Regions from separate parts of the Pseudomonas tremae genome, predicted to be linked through region 3. Evidence: riboswitches for the same ligand, from Rfam matches in the RefSeq annotation. Region 3 holds a riboswitch; each other region holds the start of a gene.
The links. Region 3 has a riboswitch for cobalamin ahead of cobO (cob(I)yrinic acid a,c-diamide adenosyltransferase). Riboswitches for the same ligand answer to the same signal wherever they lie in the genome.
Positions count from the first base shown of each region.

Region 1: another riboswitch for cobalamin. It lies ahead of I9H09_RS11255 (ABC transporter substrate-binding protein); the one in region 3 lies ahead of cobO (cob(I)yrinic acid a,c-diamide adenosyltransferase).
Region 2: another riboswitch for cobalamin. It lies ahead of cobW (cobalamin biosynthesis protein CobW); the one in region 3 lies ahead of cobO (cob(I)yrinic acid a,c-diamide adenosyltransferase).

Region 1 is NZ_CP066270.1:2,456,226-2,466,883, forward strand. It holds gene nirB (nitrite reductase large subunit NirB) at 1-1,267, opposite strand, end outside; gene I9H09_RS11235 (GNAT family N-acetyltransferase) at 1,799-2,293, shown strand; gene I9H09_RS11240 (peptidase U32 family protein) at 2,336-4,342, opposite strand; gene I9H09_RS11245 (ABC transporter ATP-binding protein) at 4,448-5,239, opposite strand; gene I9H09_RS11250 (FecCD family ABC transporter permease) at 5,236-6,258, opposite strand; gene I9H09_RS11255 (ABC transporter substrate-binding protein) at 6,255-7,268, opposite strand; cobalamin riboswitch at 7,406-7,605, opposite strand; gene pmrG (lipopolysaccharide core heptose(II)-phosphate phosphatase PmrG) at 7,948-8,646, shown strand; gene I9H09_RS11265 (phosphatase PAP2 family protein) at 8,613-9,515, shown strand; gene I9H09_RS11270 (response regulator transcription factor) at 9,535-10,209, shown strand; gene I9H09_RS11275 (GGDEF domain-containing protein) at 10,217-10,658, opposite strand, start outside.
Region 2 is NZ_CP066270.1:2,531,043-2,541,700, forward strand. It holds gene I9H09_RS11550 (Lrp/AsnC family transcriptional regulator) at 1-66, opposite strand, end outside; gene I9H09_RS11555 (indolepyruvate ferredoxin oxidoreductase family protein) at 252-3,734, shown strand; gene cobM (precorrin-4 C(11)-methyltransferase) at 3,816-4,565, opposite strand; gene I9H09_RS11565 (cobalamin biosynthesis protein) at 4,599-5,054, opposite strand; gene I9H09_RS11570 (CbtA family protein) at 5,032-5,769, opposite strand; gene I9H09_RS11575 (CbtB domain-containing protein) at 5,790-5,978, opposite strand; cobalamin riboswitch at 6,077-6,290, opposite strand; cobalamin riboswitch at 6,349-6,571, shown strand; gene cobW (cobalamin biosynthesis protein CobW) at 6,682-7,746, shown strand; gene cobN (cobaltochelatase subunit CobN) at 7,750-10,658, shown strand, end outside.
Region 3 is NZ_CP066270.1:1,625,529-1,636,186, reverse strand. It holds gene cobD (threonine-phosphate decarboxylase CobD) at 1-672, opposite strand, end outside; gene cbiB (adenosylcobinamide-phosphate synthase CbiB) at 665-1,573, opposite strand; gene bluB (5,6-dimethylbenzimidazole synthase) at 1,570-2,220, opposite strand; gene I9H09_RS07535 (cobyrinic acid a,c-diamide synthase CobB) at 2,217-3,512, opposite strand; gene cobO (cob(I)yrinic acid a,c-diamide adenosyltransferase) at 3,551-4,162, opposite strand; cobalamin riboswitch at 4,254-4,467, opposite strand; gene I9H09_RS07525 (PQQ-dependent sugar dehydrogenase) at 4,598-5,926, shown strand; gene I9H09_RS07520 (C40 family peptidase) at 6,113-6,658, opposite strand; gene I9H09_RS07515 (C40 family peptidase) at 6,744-7,475, opposite strand; gene I9H09_RS07510 (NAD-dependent deacylase) at 7,550-8,314, opposite strand; gene hda (DnaA regulatory inactivator Hda) at 8,308-9,012, opposite strand; gene I9H09_RS07500 (AI-2E family transporter) at 9,229-10,302, opposite strand; gene I9H09_RS07495 (DUF2066 domain-containing protein) at 10,342-10,658, opposite strand, start outside.

The DNA.
Region 1 (10,658 bases), 830 kb from region 3:
GCAGTGCATCGACACCCAGCGTCGGCGCGCCCTCGCCACGCGGCAAAATCAGGCTCGACGGATCAGCGGGCAGGGTGATGCCGTTCTGGGCGTACTGCAGCAAGGTGTCGTAGTAGCTGTTATCGCCGACCAGTACGGCCCCGAGCACTTGTTTGCCGTCAGCCGACACGACCAGGCGGCGATAGCTGGCAGTGGCTTCGTCGATGTAGCGATAGCTGACCGCGCCAGCCAGCGCGCCATGCGCGTCGCCGATGGAGCCAACGTCCACGCCCAGCAGTTTGAGCTTGGTGGACATATCGGCACCGAAGAACGCATCGGTGTCTTTTTCGCACAACTGCGCTGCCACCCCGCGGGCCATCTGATAACCGGGCGCCACCAGGCCGAACACGCTGCCGTTCCAGGCTGCACACTCGCCGATTGCATAGATGTCGGCGTCACTGGTGCGGCAATGCTCATCGATTGCGACACCACCGCGTGGGCCGAGCTCCAGCTCGCACTGTCGCGCCAGAGCGTCTTGCGGACGGATGCCTGCCGAGAACACGATCAAGTCTGTTTCAAGAAATTCGTCATTGGCAAAGTTCATGCGATAGCGATATTGCTTGCCGTCGCTGATCGACTGCGTGGCACGGGATAAATGCACGCCGACGCCCAACGCTTCGATGCGCGCCTTCAACGCGGCACCGCCGTGATCATCCAGCTGCACTGGCATCAGGCGCGGGGCGAATTCCACCACATGAGCCTCAAGCCCCAGCGACTTCAGCGCATTGGCCGCTTCCAGCCCCAGCAAACCGCCTCCGACCACCACACCACGCCGCGCTTTGGTGGCGGCGTAACGAATGTTGTCCAGATCCTCGAGGGTTCGATAAACCAGTCGCGAGTCGCCCTTGGCGCCTTCAATCGGTGGCACGAAAGGGTAGGAGCCGGTGGCGAGGATCAGTTTGTTGTAACTGAAGCAGCCTTCTGCGGTGATGATCTCGTGGCGTTCGCGATCAATCTCCAGCACAGGCACGCCCAAGTGCAAGGTCAGGCCCGTCTGCTCGTAGACCGACATCTCGCTCATGGCTAGCGACTCGGCATCGCGGCCGGTGAAATATTCGGAAAGATGCACGCGGTCGTAGGCACGCTGCGATTCTTCGCCGAACACATGAATGCGGTAGCGCTCGAGGGCACCGCCAGCAATCAACTGCTCGACGCAATGATGCCCGACCATTCCGTTACCGACGACGATCAGGGTTTTTACATCGTTGAGGGGGAAGACTGTGTTCATAGCGAGTCCCGGCCGAGGCCAATCAGGTTTTTTTACGCAAAAAAAAGCGCCCGGAACCTTTCGGTTCCAGGCGCCTTTGCCTGTTCTCTTATGGGTGTTCGGGGTGCCATCGAGCCACGTTGCCGGATGCACCTGAGTGGCCCTCTGGTCTCTGCGAGACTGGCGATCTACAGCGATCAACCGGGGCAGGCCCGACCACATTCATGGTGGGGTTATAGTGAATTATGCAGAGGTTGTGCCAGTTTTCAGCTGCGGCTGCCCAGGCACTGTGTGGTAGCGTCTGGAGAGCGACGTGTCAGATTGTGCACATCAGTTCTTGCCTTGCATTGGTGCGAGTGGCCTGTGTGCTGCCTCAAATGCGGTCGAGATTTCAGTCTGTACATCTTCGTGAACAACTTCGCTCCCACGGTCTTTGGCCAGAGTAAAGAACAGGCTTGTGCAAGACGCGAGCAATGGTAAGAGGGGCGGCTAACTTACTCTGCCTGGCTCAGAATTTGTATTAACCTGCGACCCCCAGCCAAGCCAATTGCCATGAATATCATCATTACCGAAGTACATCCCGCCGACATACCGCACACCGTCGACTTCGTCATGCGGGCCCGTGCCGAGATATTTCCATTGCTCGATACCGTGACCGTGCCTCCTGATCTGGCCGGTTTCGAACAGGTTTACCTGAGTGGCGAAAACGGAAAATTCCTGATTGCCCGCTGTGACGAGCGAATCATCGCAGCCGTAGGCTATCTGCCTTACGACCATCGTTTTCCGCAATTCGACTACACAGGGCGTAGGACCGTCGAGATCGTACGCCTGTACGTCGCGCCCCAATTTCGCTGCGATGGCCTGGCCAGCCGGCTATGTCAGGCGCTTTGGGCTCATGCCGATGCTGATGCGATAGAGGTACTTTATCTGCACACCCACCCGTTTCTGCCAGGTGCCATTCGTTTCTGGGAAAAGCAGGGCTTTGCCGTGACCGATGTGGAAAGCGATCCGGTGTGGAACACGACCCATATGGAGCGTGTGCTGTAGAAGGCGAAAAGGGGGGGCATTCAACAGCCCCCCGGTTGCCGATCAGCGCGGGTGACGCTGGCGTGCGGTTTTGAGCAGGTCTTCCGGCGTGATGTGGCCAACCACCGATTTTGCCGCCGCGCTGCCTGGCAATGGCAGATCAAGGATGTGGCCTTTCATCTTGCCGATCACGTGCATTTCACACGGCTTGCAGTCGAACTTGAGGGTCAGCACTTCGTCACCGTGCACCAGTTGCATCGGTGCGACCTTAGTGCGCACGCCTGTGACGCCCTTTGCCTGTTTGGGGCAGAGGTTGAACGAGAAGCGTAGGCAGTGCTTGGTGATCATCACCGGCACCTCGCCCGTCTCTTCATGAGCCTCGTATGCTGCGTCAATCAGCTGTACGCCATGACGATGATAGAAATCGCGGGCTTTCTGGTTGTAGACGTTGGCCAGGAAAGACAGATGCGAATCTGGATAAACCGGCGGCGGTGTGGTCTCGGCCTTGCGTCCACCGCGCGGGTGAGCCTTGACCCGGGCTTCGGTCAGCGCCTCGATGGCGTCGCGGCGCAGGGTCTTGAGCTGCGAGTTGGGCACGAAGTAAGCCTGTGGCGCGTCGAGCTTGACCCCCTGAGCGTGGTAGATCGTGGTGCCCAGCTGGGTAAGCAGGTCACGCAGTTGATCCAGTGCCTGCTCGGGCTTGTTGGCAGCACCAAACGGGCCGTCCAGGCCAACTGTCACGCTCACGCCTTCCTCGCTGATGGCATTCAGGCTCAGATGCTCCTCGCGCAGCATGACCTGCCACTGGATGCCGATGCGGCGCTCGGCTGAGGTTTTTAGCAATGCCTGCTGCCAGTTGTGATCCAGGTTGCGGTTCAGCGGATGGTTCGGTCGCACGCGGGAGAGGGCTGCCGGCATTTCGTTCGGCTCTACGCGATAGCGCCAGCGCTTCTGGCCGTCTTCTTCGAATTCGCCTTTGAGTTCGGCGATGTTGGCCCGAAAGCCCACCACTTCACGTTTGATCTGCACGTTGAGGCCGTCACCGTTGGACAGCGGCTCATGGGTGACTGCGATCAGATCACGCTTGCCGAGTTTCTCGACGGTACCCACTGCCAGGCCGGTGAAGGTCGGCGTATCGAACGCGCCGATATCGATCTTGCGGTCGCTGACAAAATAATCGGTGCTGCCACGGTGAAAAGTCTTTTCCGGGTCAGGCACGAAGAAGTGCGCGGTATGCCCGCTTGATGCGCGTGCCAGGTCCGGGCGATCCTCGAGAATCTCGTCCAGACGCTGGCGGTAATAGGCGGTAATGTTTTTGACGTAGGCTGCGTCTTTATAACGACCTTCAATCTTGAACGAGCGCACGCCGGCATCGACCAGATCGCTCAGGTTGGCGCTCTGGTTGTTGTCTTTCATCGAAAGCAGGTGTTTTTCGAATGCGACGACGCGGCCCTGATCATCCTTGAGCGTGTAGGGCAGGCGGCAGGCTTGCGAGCAGTCGCCACGGTTCGCGCTGCGGCCGTTTTGCGCGTGTGAGATGTTGCACTGCCCGGAGAACGCCACGCACAGCGCGCCATGAATGAAGAACTCGATGGTCGCGTCGGTTTCACTGGCGATTTCACGGATTTCCTGCAGGTTCAGCTCGCGAGCCAGCACCAGTTGCGAGAAACCGGCCTGATCGAGAAACTTTGCCCGACCGAGAGTACGAATATCGGTCTGGGTGCTGGCATGCAGTTCGATGGGCGGGATATCCAGTTCCATGACCCCAAGGTCCTGAACGATCAGCGCATCGACGCCTGCGTCGTAGAGCTGGTGGATCAGCTTGCGGGCGGGCTCCAGCTCGTCGTCATGCAGGATGGTGTTGATCGTGGTGAAGATCCGTGCGTGATAGCGATGGGCGAATTTCACCAGCTCGGCAATATCACTGACGTCGTTGCAGGCGTTGTGTCGCGCACCAAAGCTCGGCCCGCCGATGTACACCGCGTCGGCACCATGCAGGATGGCTTCACGGGCGATGGTCACGTCCCGTGCAGGGCTGAGCAATTCCAGGTGGTGCTTGGGTAACGACATGGCAACGGGATCCGGCAGCGGCAAAGCGCGCATTGTAGTGCCACAGGCGGCGCGGCGCACCTGTTGCCGGTTCCTGCCTGTCACGGGCTGACCACCGGCGTAGCGTCAGATTGAGCGCAATCGCAGGATTTTCGTGCCGTCGAAAGGGTCGGTCAGCCAGTGCGCAAGGACGCCGAAGGTGCTGAGCAGACGTTCCGGTGTGAGGACTTTCTCCGGCGCCCCCAGCGCCACCAATTGGCCTTTTTCCATGACCGCCACCCGGTCGCAATCCAGCGCCTGATTCAGGTCGTGCAGGGCAATCACTGTCGTCACCGGCAAGGCTTTGACCAGGCCGAGAATAGTCAGCTGATGCTGGATGTCCAAGTGGTTGGTCGGTTCGTCCAGCAGCAGGATTCGCGGTCGTTGAGCCAGTGCTCTGGCGATATGAACGCGTTGCCGTTCGCCACCGGACAGGGTATGCCAGGCACGTTTCTGCATGTGCAGCATGTCCACGTCCTGCAGGGCCTGGTGAACGATGGCATCGTCCTCGGCGCTCCAGGGTTCCAGCGCTGACAGCCAGGGCGTGCGTCCCAGCTCGACGGCGTCCAGCACGGTCACTGCGTCGCTGGTTTCAGCCTGTTGTTCGACCACGGCCAGCATACGCGCCACGTCTCTGCGGCTCATGGCCGAGAGTGGCTGATCACCCAGCGTGACCCTGCCAGTGACCGGCTTCTGAATACCGGCCAGCAGCTTGAGCAGGGTGGATTTGCCCGAACCGTTGGGGCCGACCACGGCCAGCGTTTCGCCTGCCGTGATGTTCAGGTCGACATCCTTCAGCAGTGCAGTGCCCCGTACCGAGTAGCTCAGGCCCTTGCAACCAAGTACCGGTGCGCCAGACAGATGTGGGAAGGCGTTCATCGCGTGCTGTTGCCCCGGACAAGAATCAGTGCGAAGACCGGTGCGCCGATCAGTGCAGTGATGACCCCGATCGGCAGTGCCTGCCCCTTGATCAGAGTGCGCGAAAGGATGTCGGCGGCGATCAGAAACAGCGCGCCGCTCAAGGCGCTCAGGGGCACCAGCCGTGCGTGACGTACGCCGACCAGCATGCGCACCGCGTGCGGAATCACCAGCCCTACAAAACCGATGGAGCCGACAATCGAGACCATGATCGCGGTGACCAGTGCTGCTGTGGCGATCAGGATGATCTGCACGCGCCGTACCGCTATGCCGAGAGACGCTGCCGAGTCGCTGCCGAAGGTGAAGGCGTCCAGCGCGCGTCTGTACCAGAGGCACACCAGCAGACCCACCAGCACCGTCGGCACGGCCAGCCAGACCGAATGCCAGCGTACGCCGCTGAGGTTGCCCAGCAGCCAGAACATGATGCCCCGAGCCTGCTCGGAACTGGCGGATTTGGTGATCATGAACGAGGTCAGCGCGTTGAATAGCTGTGAGCCGGCGATACCCGCCAGAATGATCTGCACGGAGGCAGTGGTGCCTCGGGATGAATGCGCCAGCAGGGCGACCAGCGAAAACGCTGCCACGGCGCCAGCGAATGCACCGGCCGACATGGAAATTGCGCCTGCCCCGAAGCCCAGAATGGCCACCAGTACCGCGCCGGTCGAGGCCCCGGCAGAAATACCCAGCAAATACGGGTCGGCCAGCGGGTTGCGCAGCAACGATTGCAATACCACGCCGCAGATCGCCAGGCCGGCCCCACAGGCTGCCGCCACAATGGCGCGGGTCAGCCGGTAATTCCAGACGATGCCTTCATCGATAGGGTCGAGCACATAGTTGGCTGCCCAGAGTTTGTTGGCCAGTACCTGAAAAACCACCTTCAGGCTGATCGAGGTTTCACCTATCGCCGCGCCAACCATGATCGCCAGCACCAGCACGGCGGCAACCCAGACCAGATGGCCAAGCGCTACAGGCAGTCTCATCGTGCGGCGTTGAAGCGATTGGCGGCGTCGGCCAGCTCTTCGAAACCGGTGAACAGGCGCAGGCCGGCCTGCATGCCCTCGGCGTCGATGATAACGATCCGGTCATGCTTGACCGCATCCATGTTGCGCGTTACCGGGTCGGTCTTCAGAAATTCGATCTTCTTCTGGTAGTCGTCGGCCGGAAAGCGGCGACGATCCATGCGCGCGATCACCAGAATGCTCGGGTTGGCCTTGGCAATGGTTTCCCAGCCTACGGTTGGCCATTCTTCATCGGACTGGACGATGTTGCGCATGCCCAGGCTGTTGAGCATGAAGTCCGGAATGCCTTTGCGGCCCGCCACGAAAGGATCGCTGGCGATGTCCGAGCTGGAAAACCAGAACAGCGCTGACACATCGTTGGCCTTGTTCTGTCTGACGTTGGCAATCGCCGCGCTCAGGCGCGCCCTGAGGTCGGCGACCAGCGTAGCGCCGCGATCCTGCACATCGAAAATCTGCGCCAGCTGTTCGATGCTTTTGTAGATGGTCTCGATGCGGAACGGCTCCAGGCGCGTGCCATCGGCGCCGACCAGATTGTCTTTGCCCTCGCAATCGGACGGCAGGATATAGGTCGGGATCTTCAGGTCATGAAACTGCTCGCGGGTACCGACCGCGCCCTGTTTGCCGACCATCCATTCCAGTTGCACGACCACCAGTTCAGGACGCTTGCCGATCACCGCTTCAAAGCCCGGTTCGTTATCAGCCAGACGTTCTACCTTGTCGTTCTGCGCCTTGAAGCGCGGCAGCACATTGTTGAACCACAGCGAAGTGCCGACCAGCTTGTCGCCCAGGCCCAACTCATAAAGCATTTCGGTGCCAGCCTGGCCAATGGTCACGGCCTTGCCGGGTGCGTGGGCGAAGGTCAGGGACGAGCCGCAGTTTTCAAGGGTCAAGGGATATTGCGTGGGCGCGGCAAAGGTCAGCGTGGACAGCGTCATGCAGGCAGCGAGTGCGGCGAGGCGGGGCAACGACATGAAGTGCAGTCTCCATTGGGACAGGTGCCAAGGCGCAATGCACATAGGAAAACACATCCCCGGCGTGTCAAAAAAGACCGGGCACGGCAGAAACTGCCGACGCGTGCGGATGTCCTTCCCGGACACCCCGCCGGTTAGTTGGTTGAATCGGGTCGGCAGGTCTCCTGACTGGCATGTCATCACCTCGCTCCGGCCTTCCCGGACCCGAGTCCAGTGGCAGTCATGGAGCAGGCTCGATGCCTACAGTTGCGGGGGCAGTTTCGTTTCGACCTTGTTGACACAAGGCGTGCGAATTCCCTGTTAGTTCCTCTCGGAAACCGACGGCCGGCATGGTAAACGATAAGGGTTTTAGTGGCTAATGCTTTGCGCGTGCGGTCGTTCGCTCGGACGCGCCCTGACCGGCAAACGCAGGCACGGTTGTGCCATCGAACCGGCTTCGCCACGCTCGACGTTCGTAAAAACGCTTAAATTATCTTCATGTTTGATTCGCCAAAAGCCTCTAAGCCTTGATTTTAGAGGTGTTCACGATAAAACAGCGTGTTTGCTCCCAACACGCTTTTCACATCTTCTTCACTGCTTCGGCACCATGCTGAACCTATGTTTCTTTCATGGGAGCGGTCATGACTTCGGGGGCTTCTCGGGTCACCGCTGCATATGGGCTCAGTGTAGGAGTGGTCACTTGGCTGACACGGTAATCAACAACAAGAATCTGCTTTCCGGTACAGGCATCCGCCAGCGCTTCAAAATGCATCAGCACGTCGCTTTGTTGTCGGTGGTCGTTGTCCTGGCAGCGATTTGTGCGTGGTGCTACATGGCGTTCTCGGGCGTACATGTGGTGGACCTCGGCGCCGGTAACAATCTGAAAACCTCCGGGCTGCGCGAACACTGGTTGCGCGGTGACGTGGTGGTCATGATCCGGCACGCCGAGCGCTGTGACCGCTCGACGAACCCGTGCATGGCCAGCGCCGACGGCATCACCTCCAAAGGCCGCGACGCAGCGCTGGCGGTCGGCGCTGGCATGCAAAAGATGGGCATGGATCACGCACGCATGGTCACCAGCCCGAAAGTGCGCACCCAGCAGACGGCAGAGCTGCTGGCAGGGCATGCGGTCGTCGCGCAGGACTGGATTAACGACTGCGACAGCGGCTTCATGAAAGCGGTGCAGGCGCATAAGGTCGGCGGTGAAAATCTGGTGCTGGTCACCCACAGTGGTTGTATCGACCAGTTCGAGCGCAAGGTCGGTGTACCGGGCGGTGAGCGCTCGAGTGATTATGCCGAAGCATTTTTCGTGCGGATGGATGAACGCCATCAGCCAAAACTGCTTGGGTCTCTGAGTGCCGAACAATGGGCCAACCTCAACAGCGAGCAATTCAATTGACGACAACAACCAGCACCAGACTGCGTTTTTACGGCATTAATCTGGGTGTACCCGTGTTTCTCGCGTTACTGGTTTTCGTGACGTTTGACCTGACCAACATCGACCGGCAATTGAGCGACATGCTGTTTGATTCGGCCGCTGGTGTATTTCCCATTGGGCAAATTCATCTGTTCGAGACCATCACCCACAAATGGGCCAGGATCATCCCCAACCTGACCGGCGAACTGGCAATAATCGGTGCGATCATGTCGTTCGTCTGGCCCCTGCTGGAGCGACGCAGGAACTCGGGCCTGACGCAGCTCGCCATACGCGCCCGGCTTGAACGCCCTCTGCAATTCGCCCGCAGGCATCGTCTCGATTTCTTTTTTGTAACGGTCGCGTTTGCGGTGAGCACAGGGATGATCCATTACCTGAAAAGCCACACCAGCGTGTATTGCCCGGTCGAAACGACGCTGTACGGTGGTACTCAGGCACATATCGAATGGTTCAGGAACTTCAATCTTCTGCATGAAGCAGGTGCCGGGCGATGCTGGCCGGGCGGGCATGCTTCCAGTGCATTCAGCCTGCTGGCCCTGTACTTCGTGGCGCGGCGCTATTGCTGGCAGCATTCGAACGTGCTGCTGGCAGGTATTCTGTTGCTCGGCATGATCTACGGCACGACGCGGGTGCTTCAGGGCTGGCACTACATGTCACACACCTTCTGGGCGGGTATCGTTGTGTGGCTGAGTTCCCTGCTGGTTGCCTTGTGCTTTTACGGCCGGGCAAAGCTGCAGAGGCCTGTCCGCAAGGGGTCATTGTCGTATGGTAATGACCAGCCTCTCGTTCGCCCCCTGAAGTCATCGGCTACCCTGACCCGGTCAGCTGGATAGAAAACAGGAAGGCGTTGCGATGAACATTCTGGTGATTGAAGACCACCGCGATATCCACGATAACCTGCTGGAGTTTTTCGAACTCCGAGGGCATGCGGTCGAAGGTGCGCTGGATGGTCTGAGCGGGCTGCACCTGGCCGCCTCGAAACGTTTTGATGCAATCGTTCTGGACATCATGTTACCGGGCATTGATGGAAACCAGATCTGCCGCAGCCTGCGTCAGTACTCGAAGTCGGAAGTCGCGATCGTCATGCTCAGCGCTCGCGATGAGCTGGACGATCGTCTGATCGGCTTCAAGGTCGGGGCCGATGATTACATCACCAAGCCTTTTGCAATGGCCGAAGTGCTGGCCCGGATAGAAGCAGTAGTGGGGCGACGGCAGCGCAAGGACAGCCGGGTGCTGATGGTGGCCGACCTGCGCTTTGACCTCGACACCCTGGAGGTCACCCGTAACGAGGTGTCATTGAAGCTGAACCCGACCAGCATGAAGCTGCTGGAGTTGTTGATGCGCAAAAGCCCGCATATCGTGAAGCATTCCGAGCTTGAAGCGGTACTGTGGGGGCGCGACGCACCGAACAGCAGCAGCCTGCGCAGCAGCATTCACATCCTCAGGCGCACACTGCACAACGGCCATGACACGCCGCTTTTGCATACCGCTCACGGGCTTGGCTACAAGCTGTGCGTACAGCGTTGACGCATGCTCAGGCAGTGCGCGTCAGCGGTCGCCGGGCGCGGGCCAGTGACAGGTTGAGACGACGTAGCAGGTTGTCTGGTGTTTCGTTGAGCGCCATCACCACCGCCACACTGGCTGACAGATGAAGACGCTCACCCTGTTGTCGGGTTTTGTGCGCCAGGCTGGCGACTGCGTGCTGCAACTCCAGCGCCAACAGCTTTGCCTGACTCTCGCCAGTATCGGGCAGCAGCACTACAAAGCGGTCGCCGGCAAGCCTGCATAGCAGGTCATGACGACGCAGGTTGAGCGCCAGCAAATGGCTGAGCGCCGACAGCACTTCATCTCCCTCTGCATGACCAAACGTTTTGTTGATAGCGCTGAAACCGTCGATATCCAGTGCCAGCAGCGACAGCGGTTGCTGCTGGCAGAGGCTTTGCTCAAGGCTTACGATCAATTGCCGCTGCAGAGTG
Region 2 (10,658 bases), 910 kb from region 3:
CAGATTGGCGTCATGCTGCAACAGACGGAGAATCTTTCGATCGATGGGGCTCAATTTCAGCTGCATGAATTGACCTTGTTTTTTGTTCTTGTCGAAAAAGGCATGCGCAATATCAGCAGATTTGCACGCATTTAGAAAGAAAAAGCCGCTTTGCTACAGGCAGTCTAGTGACAAGGCTGCCGGGCAGGACCGTCCCGGTGCAAAAGGCCTGTTCCCTATAAGAACAAGACTAGAACAAGAGAGGTACGCGCATGTCCCTGGCTGATATTCGTCTGGATGATAAATACCGGCTTGCCACTGGCAATCTGTATCTGACAGGCACTCAGGCGCTTACCCGCCTGCCGATGCTGCAAAAGCAGCGCGACGAGGCGCAAGGCCTTGATACTGCGGGCTTCATCTCCGGTTATCGTGGCTCGCCGCTGGGCAATCTGGACAAAAGCCTGTGGGATGCCAAGGATTATCTGCAGCAGAACGCCATCCACTTTCAGCCCGGGATCAATGAAGAGTTGGCGGCCACGGCGGTGTGGGGCAGCCAGCAGGTCAATCTGTTCCCGCATGGCAAGTACGATGGCGTGTTTGCGCTGTGGTACGGCAAGGGACCTGGGGTAGACCGCTGTGGTGACGTGTTCAAACATGGCAACTCTGCAGGCGTGGCAGCCAAAGGCGGCGTACTGATCCTTGCGGGCGACGATCATGGCTGCAAATCCTCGACCATCGCGCATCAGAGCGAACACGCATTCATTGCCTCCATGATCCCCGTGCTCAACCCGAGCAATGTCCAGGAAATTCTCGATTACGGGATTATCGGCTGGGAACTGTCGCGTTACAGCGGGTGCTGGGTGGCGATGAAGACGATCGCCGAGAACGTTGACTCGTCGGCAGTGGTTGAGGTCGATCCACTACGGGTCAAGACCCGGATCCCTGATGACTTCGAACTGCCCGAAGGCGGGCTGCACATCCGCTGGCCGGACCCGCCCCTGGCACAGGAAGCGCGACTCAATACTTACAAGATCTATGCTGCGAGGGCTTTTGCCAGGGCCAATCAGCTCAACAAGGTGGTCATAGATTCGGCGCAGCCGAGGCTGGGGATCATCACCACTGGCAAATCCTACCTCGACGTGCGTCAGGCGCTTGAAGAGCTGGGCATTGATCAGCAATTGTGTGACAGGGTCGGTATTCGGGTGCTCAAGGTCGGCATGAGCTGGCCGCTCGAGCCGGTCTCTGTCCATGACTTTGCCGAGGGGCTGGAAGAGATTCTGGTGGTCGAGGAAAAACGCAGTGTCATCGAGGACCAACTGACCGGCCAGCTTTACAACTGGCCAGTGGATCGCCGCCCGGTGGTGGTGGGTGAATTCGATGAGCAGGGCCGTTCGCTGCTGCCGAACCTCAGTGAACTGACGCCAGCGATGATTGCCCGGGTGATCGCCAAGCGGCTGGCACCGTTCTACAGCAGCCCGCAGATCGAGGCACGCTTGCAGTTTCTCAGCGAGAAGGAAAGGGCGCTTCAGGCTCCGCTGTTCAACACCCAGCGCACCCCGCATTTCTGCTCGGGCTGCCCGCACAATACCTCGACCCGTGTGCCGGAGGGCAGTCGCGCACTGGCCGGGATCGGTTGTCACTACATGACTATCTGGATGGATCGCGAAACCGATACGTTCACCCAGATGGGCGGCGAAGGCGTGACCTGGATCGGCCAGGCACCGTTTACCGAAACGCCTCACGTGTTTCAGAACCTGGGCGACGGTACTTATTTCCACTCCGGTCACCTGGCAGTGCGTGCGGCTGTGGCTTCAAAGGTCAACATCACTTACAAGATTCTCTACAACGACGCTGTGGCCATGACGGGTGGCCAGCCGATTGATGGAGTTCTGCGTGTCGATCAACTGAGCCGTCAGGTGTTCAACGAAGGTGTGCAACGCATCGCGCTGGTCTCCGACGATCCGGACAAGTATCCCGACCGTGCCGGCTTTGCGCCGATCACCACGTTTCATCACCGACGCGACCTGGACAGCGTGCAGCGTGAACTTCGGGAGTTCAAAGGTGTGTCCGTGATCATCTACGACCAGACCTGCGCTACCGAAAAACGTCGCCGTCGCAAGCGTGGCACGATGCCTGATCTGGAGAAACGTGCCTTGATCAACGCGGCCGTGTGCGAGGGTTGTGGCGACTGCGGGGTCAAGTCCGGCTGCCTGTCGGTCCTGCCCAAAGAGACCGCCCAAGGGCGCAAACGGGAAATCGATCAGAGCGCCTGCAACAAGGATTTCAGCTGCGTCGAGGGTTTCTGTCCGAGCTTCGTCACCGTGCATGGCGGCAAATTGCGCAAGCCGGTACTGCCAAAGCAGGTTGAGGCGTTCGCGCTTCTGCCGGAGCCTGTACTGCCGTCACTGGAACGGCCGTTCAATATTCTGCTGCCCGGCGTCGGCGGGACCGGTGTAACCACCGTCGGGGCGATGCTGGGTTATGCCGCCAACCTGGAAGGCAAGGGTTGCAGCGTGCTGGATCAGGCCGGACTGGCGCAGAAATTCGGCCCGGTTGTCAGTCATATCCGCATTGCTGCGCGTCAGCAGGACCTGTTCGCGGTGCGCATCGCCGCCGGAGAAGCGCACCTGTTACTGGGCTGCGATCTGCTGGTGGCCGCAGGCCCGGACGCTATCGCCAAGCTCGACAGCAGGATCTCGCATGCGGTCATCAACAGCCAGCAGACGCCAACTGCTGAATTCACGCGCAACCCCGACGCCGTGTTCCCGGCCGAGGCGATGAAGCAGACGATTATTGACGCTGTCGGCGCCGACAAGACCCACTTTGTCGAAGCCACTTCACTGGCGACCCGTTTGATGGGCGATAGCATCGCCAGCAACCTGTTCATGCTGGGTTATGCCTTCCAGCTGGGGCTTATTCCCCTGACCTCGGCAGCCATCGAAAAGGCTATCGAACTCAATGGTGTGGCGGTCAACCTCAATCAACAGGCGTTTCTCTGGGGGCGCCGCACTGCGCATGACCCTACCGCCGTCGAGGCGTTCGTCAACCCGCAGCCACAGGTCAGCGAACCGCAGCAGATGAATCTTGAACAGCGTATTCAAGGCAATGTCGATGCGTTGACCCTCTACCAGAACAGCGCTTATGCCATGCGTTACCTGGAAGGGGTGCAGCGTGTCCGCGAGGTCGAATCACGCCTGTTTCCCGATCAGCAGCCGATGCTGACCGAGGCGGTGGCGTTCAACTACTTTAAGCTGCTTGCTTATAAGGATGAATACGAAGTCGCGCGCCTTTACAGCAACGGCGACTTCACTCGCCAGCTGGAAGCGCAATTCGAAGGTAATTACCGGCTGGAGTTTCATCTGGCGCCCTCCTGGCTGGCCAAACGCGACCCACACAACGGCCAGCCGCGCAAACGAAGCTTCGGCCCGTGGATGTTGCGCGCCTTCGACGTGCTGGCGACTTTCAAATTCCTCCGCGGTACGGCGCTCGATCCTTTCGGGCGCAGCCTGGAGCGCAAGCAGGAAAGGCAACTGATCGATCGTTATGTCAGTGACATCGAGCTGATTGTTCAGCACCTCCAGGCGCACAATTGCCACACAGCGTTGAGCCTGGCGCGTCTGCCAGAGAAAATCCGTGGTTACGGCCACGTCAAGGAAAGCGCCATGAAAGCCGCTGCGTTGCAAGCTGATATCCTGCGCAAAAGCCTGGAAAGCGGGGAAGTGATAGCGCCGAAACTCTATGAGGTGGCTGCCTGATCGGGTAGGCGCTGTCGGGTAGATTTGAGTGTTTGCGGGAGCTGCCGAGGCGGCGCTCCCGCAAAAGCTTGAGGGCGCGAGTTACTTTGGCCTGAACAGATGTGCATGCCCGGCGCGGTACAACGAGGAGTCGCCGAAGGTGTCGGCGCCAAGCACACGGCCGACCAGAATCAGTGCCGTGCGACGGAAGCCTTTGGTTTGCACCTTCTCTTCGATATCGGCCAGCGTACCCAGCGCCCAGTCCTGATCTGGCCAGCTGGCGCGATGCACCACCGCAATCGGGCAGTCGGCCCCGTAATGCGGCGTCAGTTCTTCAACGATCCTGTGCAGGTTATTCACCCCCAGATGAATCGCCATCGTCGCGCGATGGCTCGCCAGGCTGGCCAGTTCTTCGCCGCTCGGCATCGACGTCTTGTCAGCGTAACGGGTCAGAATCACGCTCTGGGATATGTCCGGCAACGTCAATTCCACGCCCAGCAAGGCAGCACAGGCGGCGGTCGCAGTCACGCCAGGAATGATTTCGTAAGGGATATTCAATTCGCGCAGATGGCGAATCTGCTCGCCGATGGCGCCATAAAGGCTGGGGTCGCCCGAGTGGACACGCGCAATATCCTGCCCCTGTGCATGAGCGGCCCTGATCAGGTCGATGATCTGCTCCAGATGCAGTTCGGCACTGTTAGTGATCTGTAATGCCTGATTGCCTTCCAGCACAGCCAGCGGCACCAGTGAACCCGCGTAGATGATCACCGGGCAGCTGCATATCAACCGCTGGCCCTTGACGGTGATCAGCTCGGGATCACCTGGGCCTGCGCCGATGAAATAGACAGTCAATGAATGCTCCGAAGATAAATGAACGTGACGGGATTATCCGCCCGCAGCGGGGCTGGTTGCCAAGGCAAATGTGACCTGAGCGCTTTTCTGTCGCTCGATCAGTAACCGGGCGGTGCCATCGCCGAGCTGCGCAGCCAGTGCCAGCGCCGAGCCTTCGGCGACCCCGTGACAGCCTGTGGTCTGGAACACCTGCGCGGAACGGTGCGTCAGATGAAGTTCCCACGCCACCAATTGCGCGGCATTGAAGAACACCAGCGGCACAGCCAACTGCTCGGCAAGCTCGAGCAGCCCAGGCTCCTGATCTTTCAAGTCGATGGAAGCCAGCGCAGTGACGCTGCTCAGCCTCAGGCCATGTGCCTCGAGGCTGTTGCCGATCAACTCGCGCAATGCCTCCGCCGAACAGCCGCGCCTACAGCCCAACCCGACCACCAGATGTGCGCCGGGCTGAGCCTGAACGCACGGTGGATCAGGCCTGATGCAGGTCGACATTGTTTTTGTGAGTCATATGTCGATGGGCATCGCTTCTGCTGAACAGCCAGGCACTTATCAGGCCCATTGCCACCCAGAACAGGGCATTGGTCAGCAGCGAAGCGATCATGAACTGCGACTCCAGCGCTTCAGGTGCCAGGCTTTCATGAACCAGTGGTTGCGGCGCGCCGATCACATGCGGCACCACCAGAGTTGCGACACCCAGCGCTTTCAGCAGCCAGTTCTGGCCGAACACCAGCAAGGCCAGCCCGGCGGCAGTCGAGGCGGCTGTGCCGACCCACCATAGCTGACGCTGGCTCAGTTCTGCGGCTGCGGTCCCCGGCAATTCGGGTGGCAGGCCTAGGGTCGGCGCCAGCACGAACACTGCAAAACCTGCCAGCCCCCACCATGCGCCCTGTGCGGTGTTGCGCGGAGCACGCAGCGTATAGAGCCCGGCAAGCATCAGTGCGAAACCCACTGCGACCACCAGATTGCCGCCTGTCGTGGACAGCACGCGTTGCCAGCCGTTTTCCGGTTCCCAGGCCGCTTCTTCATGTACGTGGTTGTGTTCAGCCCCCTGGCCGTCGGCGTGCTCGTGCGCCTGTTGCGCCGAGGCTGTCTCATAAGTCTCGGCCTGCCGGATCAGCGGGACGACCCAGAAGCTTTGCAGCAGAGTCAGCAGCAAGGCGGCCAGCAGGCCGGTGAAGCCTGCCGTTTGTGCGATTCGCTTGAACATTGTGTAGTCCTCGATGACGCTCAATGGCAAGGAAAGGCAGCGCTGTGGCGGGTATCGTGGGCTGCGTTGTGTACCGCCGCGATGTGCGAGAAACCGGCGAAGTAGACCAGGCAGGCGCCGAGCAGCGCTGCGCTGATGGCAGCGGTCAGGTGTTGGGTCTGGGTGGAGCTGGTGGCAGCCGTCTGGCTGCTGCTGATGGTGCTGGACATGGGCGATCCCTCTTGAGTGTCGGCAAGTGGGCCATGCGCATACGAACCCGCTGGCGAGTGCCAGAGGTTTCGACTGCGCCCGCCCACCGCGGGTTTGTCATCGGAAAGAATGTCGGGCCGGTCTCCGGGCTTGCGAGGGGCTCGAACGGTTTTGCGTTCAAGCCTTCAAGGTCACCTTCCCATGCCGGGGCACAGTGGATCAGACCTTCTCTCGCTTACCGTTGCGGGGGCAGCACCGGACTTGCTCGACAGGTCGAACGCACCGGTTTCCCGTTTCACCCCGTGAGGGGCACCCGAAACAAGGCGCACAGGAGAGCATGGGCGGCGTGGGATCGTCAATCTGAACGATTGACCTGTCTGCGGCCACTGCGTAGCCTTGCCGGTTCGAGGTTCTTCATTGGTAAGCGTTACCACATGGAGCTAAGACGGGAATGCGGTACACGCCGCAGCTGCCCCCGCAACTGTAAACGGTCATGTTCATTGCACAGCCACTGCTGCGGCGGGAAGGCGCGATGAACGTGTGTCGGCAAGGTCTACAGCATCTGCCACACGCTGCCGTGAGCCAGGAGACCTGCCTCGAAACAGGCCCAGTGCCTGCGAATTCTCACTACAACCGGGCGGGGTGATCCGGTGGCGATCCGATCTGCATGCCATGCATGCGGTTCTCGTCCTGTTTGCCCGCCGCATTGCCAAAGGGCACCTGATGAAAACACTGGCCAAGCTTCCCGTCACCATCGTCACCGGCTTTCTAGGCTCGGGCAAGACCACGCTGTTGCGGCACATGCTCGACAACGCCGAAGGGCGGCGCATCGCGGTGATCGTCAACGAATTCGGCGAGTTGGGCATCGACGGTGAAATCCTCAAGCAATGCACCATCGGCTGCACCGAAGAAGAGGCCAGCGGCCGCGTATACGAGTTGGCCAACGGTTGCCTGTGCTGCACGGTTCAGGAAGAGTTTTTTCCGGTCATGCGCGAACTGGTTGCCCGCCGTGGCGATCTCGACCACATCCTGATCGAAACATCGGGCCTGGCATTGCCCAAGCCGCTGGTCCAGGCCTTCCAGTGGCCCGAAATCCGCAACGCCTGCACGGTCGATGCGGTAATCACAGTAGTCGACAGCCCGGCGGTGCTGGCCGGTACGTTCGCTGCCTTCCCGGATCAAGTCGACGCACAGCGCAAACTGGACCCTAATCTGGACCACGAGTCGCCGCTGCACGAGCTGTTTGCCGATCAACTGGCCAGCGCCGATCTGGTGATCCTCAACAAGGCCGACATGATTGATGCCGAAGGGCTGGCCGCAGTGCGCGCCGAAGTCGCCGAAGAGCTGCCGCCCGCCGTCAAGGTGGTCGAAGCCAGCAGTGGTCGTTTGCCGATCAGCGTTCTGCTGGGTGTCGGTGCCGAGTCCGAGCTGCACATCGACGGTCGCAAGACCCACCACGATCATCACGACGATGGCGACGAGGATGACCACGATCACGACGCGTTTGACTCGATCTCGCTGAAACTGCCGCAAGCCGATGAAAAGATCCTGCTCGATGCGCTCAATCAGCTCGTTGTGCAACACGGCATTTTGCGCGTGAAGGGCTTTGCCGCCATTCCGGGCAAGCCGATGCGTTTGCTTATCCAAGGCGTGGGCACGCGCTTCGACAAGCACTTCGACCGCGCCTGGCGCGCCGATGAAGAGCGTGCCACGCACTTGGTGCTGATCGGGCAGGAGCTGGACGCTGTCGCGCTGCAAACCCAGCTCAACGCTGCGATTGCCGGCTGACCCATGCATTTACTGAGAACCCAGCCCGGCGGTTTTGTACCGGACGACAGCATCGCCGACCTGGGGCAGACGCCAGCCGAGCTGGTGATTCTCTGCAGCGGCGATTCCAGCCTCGCCCTGCTGGCCGAAGCCGCCCGGCAACTCCCTGAGGATTACCCCAGCCTGCGTCTGGCCAACCCGATGCAGGTACAAAATCACGCGTCGGTCGACTTGTACGTTGACGAGGTCTTGCGCCACGCCAAAGTCATTCTGATTTCCCTCCACGGCGGTATTGGCTATTGGCGTTACGGCGTGGAACGACTGATGGAGCTGGCGGAGCGTGGCGTTGACGTCATTCTGGTGCCGGGCGATGACCGCCCTGACCCCGAGTTGAGCGACCTGAGCACAGTGCCTGCCACAGAGCGCGACCGGCTCTGGCAGTTTCTGCGTCAGGGCGGGCTGCAAAATGCGCTGGACCTGTATCGCTGCATGGCCAGTCAGTGGCTTGGTCGTGATTACCCTTGGGCCGAGCCGCAGCCATTGCCGCGCACGGCGGTCTATCATCCGCAACGGGCAACTGCCGGGTTGCATGACTGGCAGGCAGAATGGCGTGCGGACCATCCTGTGGTCGCGCTGTTGTTCTACCGTTCGCACTTGCAGGCTGCCAACACCGGCTTTATCGATGAGTTCTGCACTCGCTTGCAGGCGCAGGGCATCAACCCTTTGCCGATTGCGGTCGCTAGCCTGAAGGAACCGGGCTGTTTCGTTCAGGTGGAAAACTGGCTGGATGAGGCTGGGGTCGAACTGATCCTCAACACCACCGGCTTTGCGCAGTCGAGTCCGGAGTCGCCGCATTTACGCCCGTTCCGGCGCGACGTGCCGGTCATTCAGGCGATCTGTGCCCAGGACAACGAACCTGCCTGGGAGGCCAGCGAGCAGGGGCTCGGCGCTCGTGACCTGGCGATGCACATTGCCTTGCCGGAACTGGACGGGCGCATCATCAGCCGACCGATCAGCTTCAAGGATCTGGCCTGGCGCAGCGAGCGCAGTCAGTCGGATGTGGTCTGTTACCGGGCCCAGCCTGATCGTATGGACTTTGTCGCACAGCTGGCGCGGCGCTGGATCGAACTGGCGCGCCTGCCCAATGCCGACAAGCGTGTGGCGCTGATTCTCACCAACTATCCGACCCGCGATGGGCGGATCGGCAACGGCGTCGGCCTCGACACGCCAGCAGCTGCGCTAAACATTCTGCGCGCCATGCAGGCCGAGGGCTATCCGCTGGAGCAGTTGCCGGAAAGCGGCACTGCGCTCATCCAGCAGCTACTCGGTGGCGTGACCAACGACCTGGACAGCATCGACCAGCGCCCTTGTCAGCAAAGCATGGCGCTGGATGAATACCTGGCGGCATTCAACGAACTGCCGCAGAGCAACCGCGACGCAGTGAACGCCCGCTGGGGTGCTCCGAATGCAGATCCGATGTTCCGCAGTGGCAGAATGATGATCGCCGGTCTGCGTTTCGGGATGACCTTCATCGGCATTCAGCCAGCACGCGGTTACCAGGTTGATCCCAGCGCGGTCTATCACGATCCGGATCTGGTGCCGCCGCACGGTTATCTGGCGTTCTACTTCTGGTTGCGCAAGGCTTACGGCGCGCATGCAGTGGTGCATGTTGGCAAACATGGCAATCTCGAATGGTTGCCCGGCAAGGGCGTCGGTTTGTCGCGAACCTGCTGGCCGGATGCGGTACTGGGCGCGATGCCCAATATCTATCCATTCATCGTCAACGACCCAGGCGAGGGCGCACAGGCCAAGCGCCGTACCCAGGCAGTGATCATTGACCACCTGATGCCACCGCTGACCCGCGCCGAAACCTACGGCCCGTTGCGCAATCTGGAGCTGCTCGCTGACGAATTCTACGAGGCGCAGTTGCTTGATCCGCGGCGCGCTCGTGAGCTGCAACGCGACATTCTCGAACTGGTCCGTGAAACCCGCATTGATCGTGAACTGGCGCTGGACGAGTCCACTGACAGCGACGCCGATGCAGCAGTCTGGCTGCCACGTCTGGACACTTACCTGTGTGATCTGAAGGAATCGCAGATTCGCGATGGCCTGCATATTTTTGGTCAGTCGCCGGAAGGGCGTCTGCGTACCGACACCTTGCTGGCCCTGTTGCGTATTCCGCGTGGCGACGGGCGCGGAGCGCAATCCAGTCTGTTGCGGGCCTTGAGCAAGGCCTTCGGGCTGGAGTTCGACCCGCTCGATTGCGAGCTGGCCGCGCCCTGGACCGGCGCCCGTCCCCCTGAGTTGCTGGCCGTCAGCACAGACCCCTGGCGCAGTGCGGGTGATGCCCGCGAACGGCTTGAGCTGTACGCTGCTGCCATGATCGAGCGGGTCACGCAGGGCGAAGAACTGCACGACCTGCCGGTTCATGAGGACCTGGCGCTGATCATCGACAGCCTGCGTGAAGTGGTCGCGCCGCGGCTGGACGCCTGTGGCCCAGGCGAAATGCAGGGCATGCTCGACGCACTGAGCGGCCGCTTCGTTCCGGCGGGGCCTAGCGGCGCGCCCAGTCGCGGACGTCTGGACGTGCTGCCGACCGGGCGCAATTTCTTCAGCGTGGACGTGCGCAACCTGCCGACCACCACCGCCTGGCGCATTGGTTTTCAGTCGGCAAACCTGCTGCTGGAACGCCACCTCCAAGATCATGGCGATCACTTGCGCCAGTTGGGTCTGTCCGTCTGGGGCACGGCAACCATGCGCACCGGCGGCGACGACATTGCCCAGGCGATGGCCTTGATGGGCGTTCGCCCTGTGTGGGCGACCGGCAGTCAGCGGGTCGATGATTTCGAGATTCTGCCGATCAGCCTGCTGGATCGCCCGCGGGTGGATGTCACCTTGCGGGTATCCGGGTTCTTCCGCGACGCCTTCGCCAA
Region 3 (10,658 bases):
ACTGACAGACCAAGGGCCTATTTCTTGCGCCAGCGCCTTGAGCAGCACCGGCTCGGCCAGCACAAACCCCAGCCTGACACCGGCCAGACCGAAAAACTTGCCGAACGAGCGCAGCACTATCAGCCCGATGCGCCAAGTCTCGGTTGCCAGGCTGAGGGCCGGCGTGTTGTCCATGAACGCTTCATCCACCACCAGCCAGCCACCGCGCTCGGCCAGTCGCGCGTGCCATTCCAGCAGGCTCTCGGTGCTTAAATGCAGGCCAGTCGGGTTGTTGGGGTTGACCACCACCAGCACGTCAAGGCTGTCGAGAAAATAATCGACCTCATGCTCGCTCACCTCGCGAACCACGTAACCGCTCTTGCGCCAGGCATGTGCATGCTCGGCATAACAAGGAGAAAGGACGCCGACCCGACCGCCACGGCGCACCCTTGGCAACGCCTGGATCGCGGCTTGGGAACCGGCCACCGGGAGCAATTGAGGAACGCCATAATACGCACAGGCCGCAGCTTCCAGACCATCATCGGCCTCGGGCAGCCGCGCCCAGGCACGCGCTGGGATATCGGGAATCGTCCACGGCCAGGGCGCAATGCCGGTGGACAGGTCCAGCCATTCGGCCTGCCGGATACCATAATGCTGCGCCGCAGCGCGCAATCGACCGCCATGTTCAAGCATATAATTCAGCTACCACACAGATGACCAGCAGCCACAACCACACGCCGCGCTGCACCAGTTGCCAGCCGCGATCGATCGAGTCTGCATCGGCCGGAACACCTTCGCCCAATGCCGGACGCTGATGCAGCTCGCCGTGATAGGTAGCCGCGCCGCCCAGTTCGACGCCCAGTGCGCCCGCGCCAGCTGCCATCACCGGGCCAGCGTTCGGGCTGTCCCAGGTTGGCCCCTGAGTGCGCCAGCAGCGTAGCGCCAGGCGGGTCTTGCCCAATAAGGCGTAAGTCAGTGCCACGAGGCGTGCAGGACAGTAGTTGAGCACATCGTCGATTTTCGCCGCAGCCCAGCCGAAACGCTCGAAACGCTCGTTGCGATAACCCCACATGGCATCCAGCGTATTGCTCAGCCGATACAGCACAACGCCAGGCGCACCGGCCAGGACAAACCAGAACAAGGCAGCGAACACAGCGTCGCTGCCGTTCTCCAGCACCGACTCTGTGGCGGCGCGAGCGACTTCGGTAGCGTCGAGTTCAGTCGTCTGCCGACTGACCAGGTAACCGACCCGCTGTCGGGCCTCGACCAGATCATCGCTGCGCAGCGCTTGCGCCACCGGCTGAACGTGCTCGCCCAGGCTGCGCATGCCCAGCGCGCAATACAGCGCCAGGATGTCAAACAGCCAGCCAATGTAAGGCAGCCAGCTCAGCAGCGTGGCCACCAGCGTCAACGGCACCACGGTGATCACCCAGGCCGTCACGCCATGACTGCGCCAGCCGCGGCCACCGCTGTTGAAACGTTGTTCGACCCGGCTGGCAAAGTTTCCGAACGCCACCAGCGGGTGGAAACGTTTCGGCTCACCGAGCAACGCGTCCAGTGCCACGCCGGCGACGCTCAACAGCGCCACACTCATTGACTCACTCCCCACTGGTTCTCATACAACAGCTCTTTCAGCGGACGCGCCTGCGCCCAGCCTTCCATGACCAGCATCGGCGCAGGATAAAATTCTTTCACCGGCCCCAGACAGATGATCGCCAGCGGCTTGGCACCGTCGGGCATGCCCAGCAATCCGGCCAGCGCTTCAGGGTCGAACAGCGACACCCAGCCCATGCCCAGCCCTTCGGCACGCGAAGCCAGCCACAGGTTCTGAATGGCGCAGGACAATGAGGCCATGTCCATTTCCGGCAAGGTACGGCGACCGAAGATGTGCTGCTCACGGCCTTCCATCAGTGCAGCGACCAGCACTTCCGCGCAATCGTTGATGCCTTCTACCTTGAGTTTCATGAACTCGTCGGTGCGCTCGCCCAGTGCTTCGGCGGTACGAATACGCTCTTCTTCCACCTGCGCCTGCATCTTGCCGCGCAACAGTGGGTCACTGATACGAATGAAGCGCCAAGGCTGCATGAGCCCGACACTGGGTGCTTGATGCGCGGCTTCGAGCAAACGCGCCAGCAACGCGGGCGCGACTTCGCCACCGATGAAATGCCGCATGTCGCGGCGCTCGGCGATGGCGCGATACACCGCAGCCCGCTCTTGCTCGCTGAATGCCTGCTCGGTCATGGCTTGAACAGCGCCGCAATTGCCGGTGGGCAGGAAGGAAAATAGAAATGCACGTAGGACGCGGTCAGGCGTCCGAGGCGATACACCGCCTCTGCGCCCCGCCCACCATTGGGGCTGACGCCACGGGCAATTGGCTGCAGCTCGGTGCTGGTCAGCGAGTGGTGATAGGTATGACCGTGCAGCGTGCCCTCAGGCAGCTCGACCGCTTGCAGCGCCAGCGCCGCCAGACGCTTCTGCATGACCGCCTCACCGGCCAGCAAACCGACCAGGTCGGCGCGCACGCCCTCTACGTCGGTCAGAGCATCGAGCAGGTAGAGCATGCCGCCGCACTCGGCCAGGATCGGCTTGCCGGCAATATGGTGCGCCCTGATCGAAGCCTGCATCGTGAGGTTGGCGGCCAGCGCGACGTGGTGCAGTTCAGGGTAACCGCCCGGCAGGTAAAGGCTGTCGGCGTCTGGAATTTCGCTGTCATGGATGGGCGAGAAGAAGCTCAGCTCGGCACCCATGTTGCGCAACAGGTCCAGGCTGGCGCCATAAATAAAGGCAAACGCTTCGTCTCGCGCCACGGCGATGCGCACGCCGCTCAGCAACGGCTCGACCTGAACCGGGTCGGCCGCGGTAAATGTCACCGCCGGAGGCAAGGCCACTTCGCACGTGCTGGCCAAGGCCGCAGCGGCCATGTCCAGACGCAGGTCCAGGTCATTGAGCTCGCTGGCCTGCACCAGCCCAAGGTGGCGACTGGGCAATTCAAAACCCACTTCGCGTGACAACGCGCCATACCAGCGCAAACCTTCGGTCAGGCTGTTTTCCAGCAACTGCGCATGACGCACCGTGCCGACGCGGTTGGCCAGCACGCCGGCAAACGGCAAGTCCGGCTGATAGCGCGCCAGCCCCAGCGCCAGGGCGCCGAAGGTCTGGGCCATTGCAGTGCCGTCGATCACTCCCAGCACCGGCACGCCGAAGTGTCGCGCCAGGTCGGCACTCGAGGGCGTGCCATCGAACAGACCCATGACGCCCTCGATAAGAATCAGATCAGCTTCATCAGCGGCTTCCCACAACAGGCGGCGGCTTTCATCGGCACCGACCATCCACATGTCCAGTTGATAGACCGGCGCGCCACTGGCACGCTCAAGGATCATGGGGTCGAGAAAGTCCGGCCCGCACTTGAACACCCGGACCTTGCGGCCCTGATTGCGATGCAAGCGGGCCAGCGCGGCGGTGACGGTGGTTTTGCCTTGCCCGGAGGCTGGCGCGGCGATCAATACCGCCGGGCAATCGCGCGGAGCTCTCATTGCAGTGCTCTCATGGCAGCGTTCTCATAGTGAATGGCTCACAGCTCGATACCTTTTTGCGCACGAATACCGGACTGAAACGCATGCTTGACCACGCTGATCTCGGAGACCGTATCGGCCAGGTCGATCAACTCGGGTTTGGCGCCACGGCCGGTGACCAGCAAATGCTGCATAGGAGGACGCGCCTGCAGGTCGGTAAGCACCTGCTCAAGGTCAAGATAGCCATGCTTGAGGGCGATGTTCAGTTCGTCGAGCACCACCAGGCCGATGCCCGGGTCGCGGAGCATTTCCTGCGAGACGGCCCACGCGGCCTCAGCGGCAGCGATGTCGCGCTGGCGGTCCTGAGTTTCCCAGGTGAACCCTTCGCCCATCACGTGATAACGCACCTGCTCGGGGAAGCGCCGGAAGAACATTTCTTCGCCGGTGCTGTTGCGGCCCTTGATGAACTGCACCACACCGCACTGCATGTCGTGCCCCATGGCCCGAGCGAGCATGCCGAAGGCAGAACTGCTCTTGCCTTTGCCATTGCCGGTCAATACCAGAAGCAGCCCGCACTCGTTGGGGGAGCTGGCAATGCGCTCGTCCATCACGGCTTTCTTGCGCTGCATGCGCGCCAGGTGGCGTTCGTCGCGTTCGGGGGATTCGTTCATCTCGGCTCTCCGCTCGGGGCAGGCGAAAGCAGACGGAAGGACAGCACTGGACAGCACGGCAACGCCCTGCACAGAACATCACCCTCCGTGATGCCATTGAGTGATTCAGGCCGGTCTCCGGGCTCATGAGCGGGTCACCCCGGCTGCGCGCCTTCCCATGTAAAAACACAGTGGCGTCAGGCACAGCCTTGACTCATTTACCGTTGCGGGGGCAGCGCCGGGATCGGATCAGGAGATCCACACCGGCTTCCCTGTTTCACTCTGCCAGTCGCTGACTGCAAAGCACCTGAAACAAGCCGCGAAGGGTAGAGTGTTGGGCCGGGAGCGTCAATCTGCACTGCTGCCATTGGAGGCTGTTCCGGTACCTGATTGAACCTGTACGGCTCAATGCGCCTCTACCAGTGACAGGACAACGTCTTTTTATGGAGATTTCCCATGTTCAAACTCAGACCCCACTACGCCGTACTGCTTCTGGTCGCTGGCGGCCTAGCTGCTTGCGGCGAGTCGTCGACCCTGCAGGTGTCAGACGGCACAGGCCCGTCGCCGAAGCTGCCGGAGCCGAACAAGACGCTGATACCGACCGTCAACATCGCCCCTGCGATCGGCTGGGAAAACGGCGCCAAGCCGGTTGCTGCGCCAGGCACTCAGGTGGCGGCCTTTGCTGAACATCTGGATCACCCGCGCTGGCTGTATGTGCTGCCCAACGGTGACGTGCTGGTGGCGGAAACCAATTCGCCCGCCAAGCCGGATGATTCCAAGGGGATTCGTGGCTGGGTCATGGAAAAAGTAATGGGCCGTGCAGGTGCGGGCGTGCCGAGCGCCAATCGCATTACCCTGTTGCGCGACATGGACAAGGACGGCGTTGCTGAAACCCGCACGGTATTCCTGAAGGACCTCAACTCCCCGTTCGGCATGACCCTGGTGGGCAACAAACTCTATGTAGCCGACACCGACCGCCTGATCAGCTTCCCCTACCAGACAGGTCAGACCTCCATCAGCGCGCAGCCGACCAAAGTGGTCGATTTGCCGGGTGGTACGCTCAATCACCACTGGACCAAGAACGTCATCGCCAGCAAGGACGGCAGCAAGCTGTACGTGACGGTCGGCTCCAACAGCAACGTGGGCGAGAACGGCCTGGATAAGGAAGAAGGTCGCGCAGCGATCTGGGAAGTGGACGCCGCCACCGGCAACCACAGGATCTTCGCGTCGGGCTTGCGCAACCCGAACGGCATGGACTGGGAACCAAAGACTGGAAAGCTGTGGACTGCCGTCAATGAGCGAGACGAGATCGGCAGCGATCTGGTGCCTGACTACGTGACGTCAGTGCAGGATGGCGCTTTCTATGGCTGGCCTTACAGCTACTACGGCCAGCATGTAGACGAGCGCGTCAAGCCGCAGAACCCGGAATTGGTCGCCAAGGCCATTGCGCCTGACTATGCAGTCGGCCCGCACACGGCCTCGCTGGGCCTGGTATTTGCCGACGGCAAGACGCTGGCGGCGCCTTTCAACGAAGGCCTGTTCATTGGCCAGCATGGCTCATGGAACCGTAAACCGCACAGCGGCTACAAAGTGGTCTTCGTGCCCTTCAGCGGCGGCAAGCCCAACGGCGCACCGGTGGATGTACTGACCGGCTTCCTGAACAAAGATGAAAAAGCGATGGGCCGACCGGTCGGCGTGGTCAACGACCAGCGCGGCGGCTTGCTGGTGGCTGATGATGTTGGCAACAAGATCTGGCGCGTGACTTCAGCCAAGGCCGCTCAGTAACGCGGGTGCAGGGGGTGCAGGGGGTGTACGCAGAGCGTCACTAACAGCACTCCCACGCTGGGGCGTAAGGAACGATAGGCACTCGCGGGAAGCCTGTCTTACCCAAGCTCCAGCGTGGATACGCGTTGCAGGGCGCTCTGAGTGCGATCCCAAGTTGGAAAAGAACCGCTGATCAGCGGTTCATGTCTAAGGCCGATTCTGCGCCAGGCTGGCGGGTTGAATAACGCGCTTGGCGTTGAGGTAAGCGCGCTGCCAGTAAGGCTTGTCCAGGCTGTCGAGCTTGACCGTGCCACCAGTGGCCGGTGCATGCACGAATCGACCTTCGCCAACGTAGATGCCGGCGTGGGACACCTGCGAGCCACCCGATGTGGCGAAGAACACCAGATCGCCCGACTGCAGCTGTTCGCGACGAATATTCGGTGCGCCCATCACGATCATCTCGCGCGTGGAGCGTGGTAGAGAAATACCTGCCGCATCACGATAGACATAGCCTATAAGACCGCTGCAATCAAAACCGGAATCAGGCGTGTTGCCGCCCCAACGATAAGGCGTGCCGACGAGCCCCAAGGCACGAAACAGCACGTCTTCGGCAGCAGGAGAGAGGATCTGGGGCGGAGCCGTAACCACCGGACGCTGAACGATCCGGGGCGCTTTGGGCGGAGGCGGCGTGCTGGCACAGGCGCCCAACATCGCAGCAACGGAAATGACCATCAGGCGCAAAGCAATCGACATACACACAACAACCTGATCCGGATGCGGCTTACGCTGCCGAGTAGCTCAAAAACGCAGACAGACCCGAAGGTCTTGTCAGCGGATTTTATTTGTTCACGTTACGCCGCTTTGGCGCGGTCTTGACTGTAGTCGATGTCATCGCTGTTGTCTGCGTTGCAACCGGAGAAGATTTTACCGCCACTGCGCCGGGGGCCATCGCCAGAGGTCGTTTGGCCTCGATGAAGGTCTTGCTCCAGTAGGCGTCATCAAGGCTGTCGATGCGCACCCCGCCACTGCGGCGGCTGCTGGAATGAATGAATTGCTGATTACCGGCGTAGATCGCTGCATGGCTGACACGGCCACGGCCGCGAGTGCTGAAGAACAACAGATCGCCAGGCTTGAGATTACCGCGCGAGACCAGCGGCGCATCGACGTTGATCATTTCGCGGGTGGAGCGCGGCAGGCTCATGCCAGCCTCTTCGCGAAACAGATAACCGATGAAACCACTGCAGTCGAAACCGGAACGGGTCGAGGTGCCGCCGAACTGGTAGCGCGTACCGATCAGAGACTTGCCGCGTTCAAGAATACTGTCGGCCAAAACCGGCAGTTTGTAGGATTTGTTGTCTGCGAACTGAGCCAGTTCGTCTTCTGTGGCCATCTCGTCCTGCAATTCAGCAGCATCAGCGCGACGGGCTGCTGACTGTGCCGTTACCGTGTTCTGGTAGTGCGGAGCGGGCTGAACCTGTTCTTGCTGTGCAACCGGCATATTGGCCGAGCAACCGAACAAAAAAGTGACAAGTGCGAGGGGCACGAGGGGTGCGAAGCGAACAACTTGCATGGGCACAACCGTGGCTGACTGTTAAGAAGCCGAGACTATGCCCGCAATGAAAGCGATTTGCAAATTCAATCGAACTAGATGTGACTTATGAGTTCCGCCATGACATGTGCCGCCCGGCACTGCAGAAAGACGTCCATATGAGCGCTGTGATCCGTGGGCTGCGGATTGATTTCTGCGGTAAATCCCCCGGAAACACGGGTGCGAATGACCGGTTCATGGATGTAGGGGAAGCTGGCCGTGGTGCCGATACTCAGCACTGCGTCATAGCCTATAGCCAGCTGTTCATGCAGTGTTTCCAGTGCTCTTTCCGGGAGCATTTCCTGAAAAAGAACGACGGGCGGTCGCAGAATGCCACTACAGATGCTGCATAGAGGTGGCAAAGGACGCAGCAAGTACTCACTCAGTTGCGAATCCTGCGCGCCACATGACTGACAGAACAGTGGTGAAAGCTGGCCGTGAATTTCGATCAGCCGCTCGGGCGGGCTGCCTGCTGCGCGATGATAGCCATCGACGTTCTGGGTCAGCACCCAGCATTCAGGCTTGATGCGCTGCAACTGGGCGATGGCATAGTGGGCAACGTTAGGCTCGCCACCGAGGCAAGCTTTGCCCAGCTCCGCGATGTATTTCCAGCACAACTCGGGATCGCGACGCAGCATCGGCCCCGACAGGGCGACTTCGATCAGTAGCCCGTCATCTGTCTTGCCGTTGTACAGCCCGCCTACGCCACGATAGGTCGGCAGCCCCGAATCTGCCGACAGGCCAGCCCCGGTAATCACCAGAATCCGTTTTGCATGACGCAACGCTGCGGCGGTCTGCATCACCAGCGTCTGATCTACCACCCAAGCGTCTCTTTAAGGAAGGGAATGGTCAGCTTGCGTTTTTCCTGAAGCGAAGCCTGATCAAGACGCTCGAGCAATTCAAACAGCGCGCTCATGCTGCGTGTGCCGCGGGTCAGAATGAAGTGGCCGACATCGTCGGTCAGGTGCAAGCCACGTCGTGAGGCGCGTAGTTGCAGCGCACGCAGTTTGTCTTCGTCGGACAGCCCGCGCATCTGGAACACCAGCGCCATGGTCAGGCGGGACTTCAGATCAGGGAGTTTAACCGGTAATTCGCGGGGCGATTTGGACGCTGCAATCAGCAACCGTCGACCACTGTCGCGCAGCCGATTGAACAGGTGGAACAGGGCTTCTTCCCAGTCCGGCTTGCCGACCACCGCTTGCAGATCATCGAGACAGACCAGCTCGTACTGCTCCAGGTGGTCGAACAGTTCGATGCCTTCATCTATGACTTCGGCCATCGGCAGGTACACCGCAGGCTCGCCCATCTGCTCGAAACGCAGGCACGCAGCCTGCAGCAGGTGCGTGCGCCCTACCCCGTCCTTGCCCCATAGATAGATGAGGCTTTCCGTCCAGCCGGCATCGGCTTCGCACAGCCGCTCGACATAGCCGAGTGCAGCGGCATTGGCGCCTGGATAGTAATTGACGAAAGTGGCGTCATCACGCAGACGCACACTCAGGGGCAGCTGAATCGGTTTCATGCTGACTAACGGCTCATGCAAACCGTCAAGGGCCTCTGTGTAAAGTGTTCGAAGTTTATACCCGTGAGGCGGGTCGCACAATGCGACAGACTCCAAGCAAAATCAAAGGTTTGCGTCAGGGTGAGTAAAGCGAGGGGCCAGCAAGGGAGTTTGGCGCACAGCATGCGCCATTTTGGCCGGCCTCTTCGCAACAGGGCGAAGAGGCCGGCTTAAGGGTCAAAGCTCCGGGTCTTCCGCGCCTGCGTAGATTTCCGAGTCTTTATAAACGTCGTGCATGTGGCGCACCAGCACCATGATCACTGCCGCAACCGGCAAGGCCAGCAGAATGCCGGTGAAGCCGAACAGTTCACCACCAGCCAGAATCGCGAAAATCACCGCGACCGGGTGCAGGCCGATACGATCCCCCACCAACAACGGCGTCAGGACCATGCCCTCAAGGGCCTGACCTATCATGAACACCGCGACGATGCCCATCATCGGGTACAGGTCGCCGCCGAACTGGAACAACCCGGCAATCAGCGCCGCGCCGATACCGATCACAAAGCCCATGTAAGGCACGATGGCTGCCAGACCTGCAATGACACCGATCAACAGCCCCAGCTCCAGGCCAACCAGCATCAGCCCGGCCGCATAGATAACCCCCAACCCGACCATGACCAGCAACTGGCCGCGAATGAAGGCACCCAGCACTTCATGGCACTCGCCCGCGAGCTTGACGATCTGACCTTCACGCTGACGCGGCAGCAGACCGCGGATCTTGCCGGTCATGATGTCCCAGTCACGCAGCAGGTAGAAGCAGACCACCGGGATCAGCACCAGATTGGTCAGCCAGCCGATCAGGGCGAGGCTGGACGCGGTGGCCTGAGACAGGACAATGGAGACGATGTCCCCGGCCTGCCCCATGTGCTCGGAGATGGCAGCCTTGATCTTGTCGAATTTCCAGAAACCGTCTGCAAGCCCGAATTTGGCCTGTACCCACGGCATGGCCGAGTGCTGCAACCAGTCGAGAATCTGCGGTGCCAGTTCGTACAGACGAAACAGCTGCTTGGCCAGCATCGGCACAAGCACCAGCAGCAAGGTCATCAGCACCAGAGTGAAGAGGCCGAATACGACCACCACGCTCAAGGTTCTGGACAGCCCCGCGCGCTCCAGACGGTCTACCAGCGGATCGCCCATGTAGGCCAGCAGCAACGCCACCAGAAAAGGAGTGAGGATCGTGTGCAGCAGCACCACGAATGCGACCAGCAAAGCCAGCCCGCCGATCCAGAACCAACGCCGCGTATCAGTCATCAACATCCCTCAAGCCAATGGAAAAGCGTTCTTGCCGGGTTACCAGCGGAAGTACAGTTGTGGCGCGGAGGCCGGAACAATCATCGGCGCCTGTGCAGGAGCCGGTACTGAAGCTGCGCCAGCAGCTGGTGCGGCAGGAGCGGCAGGTGTCGTAGCGTCCGCAGGCGCAGCAGCGACCTCACTGGCCGGCACTTCCTGCAGCTTGGCCAGTGACATCTGCGAGCGTAGCTGATCGGCGCTGCCACTGACTTCAAACACCACCCGATCACCCTCTACAGAACTCAGACGCACGCCGAAGGGTTCGAGTAACTGAAGCAGTTGTGCATAACGCTCCAGGGTCATGCCCTGAACCTGCA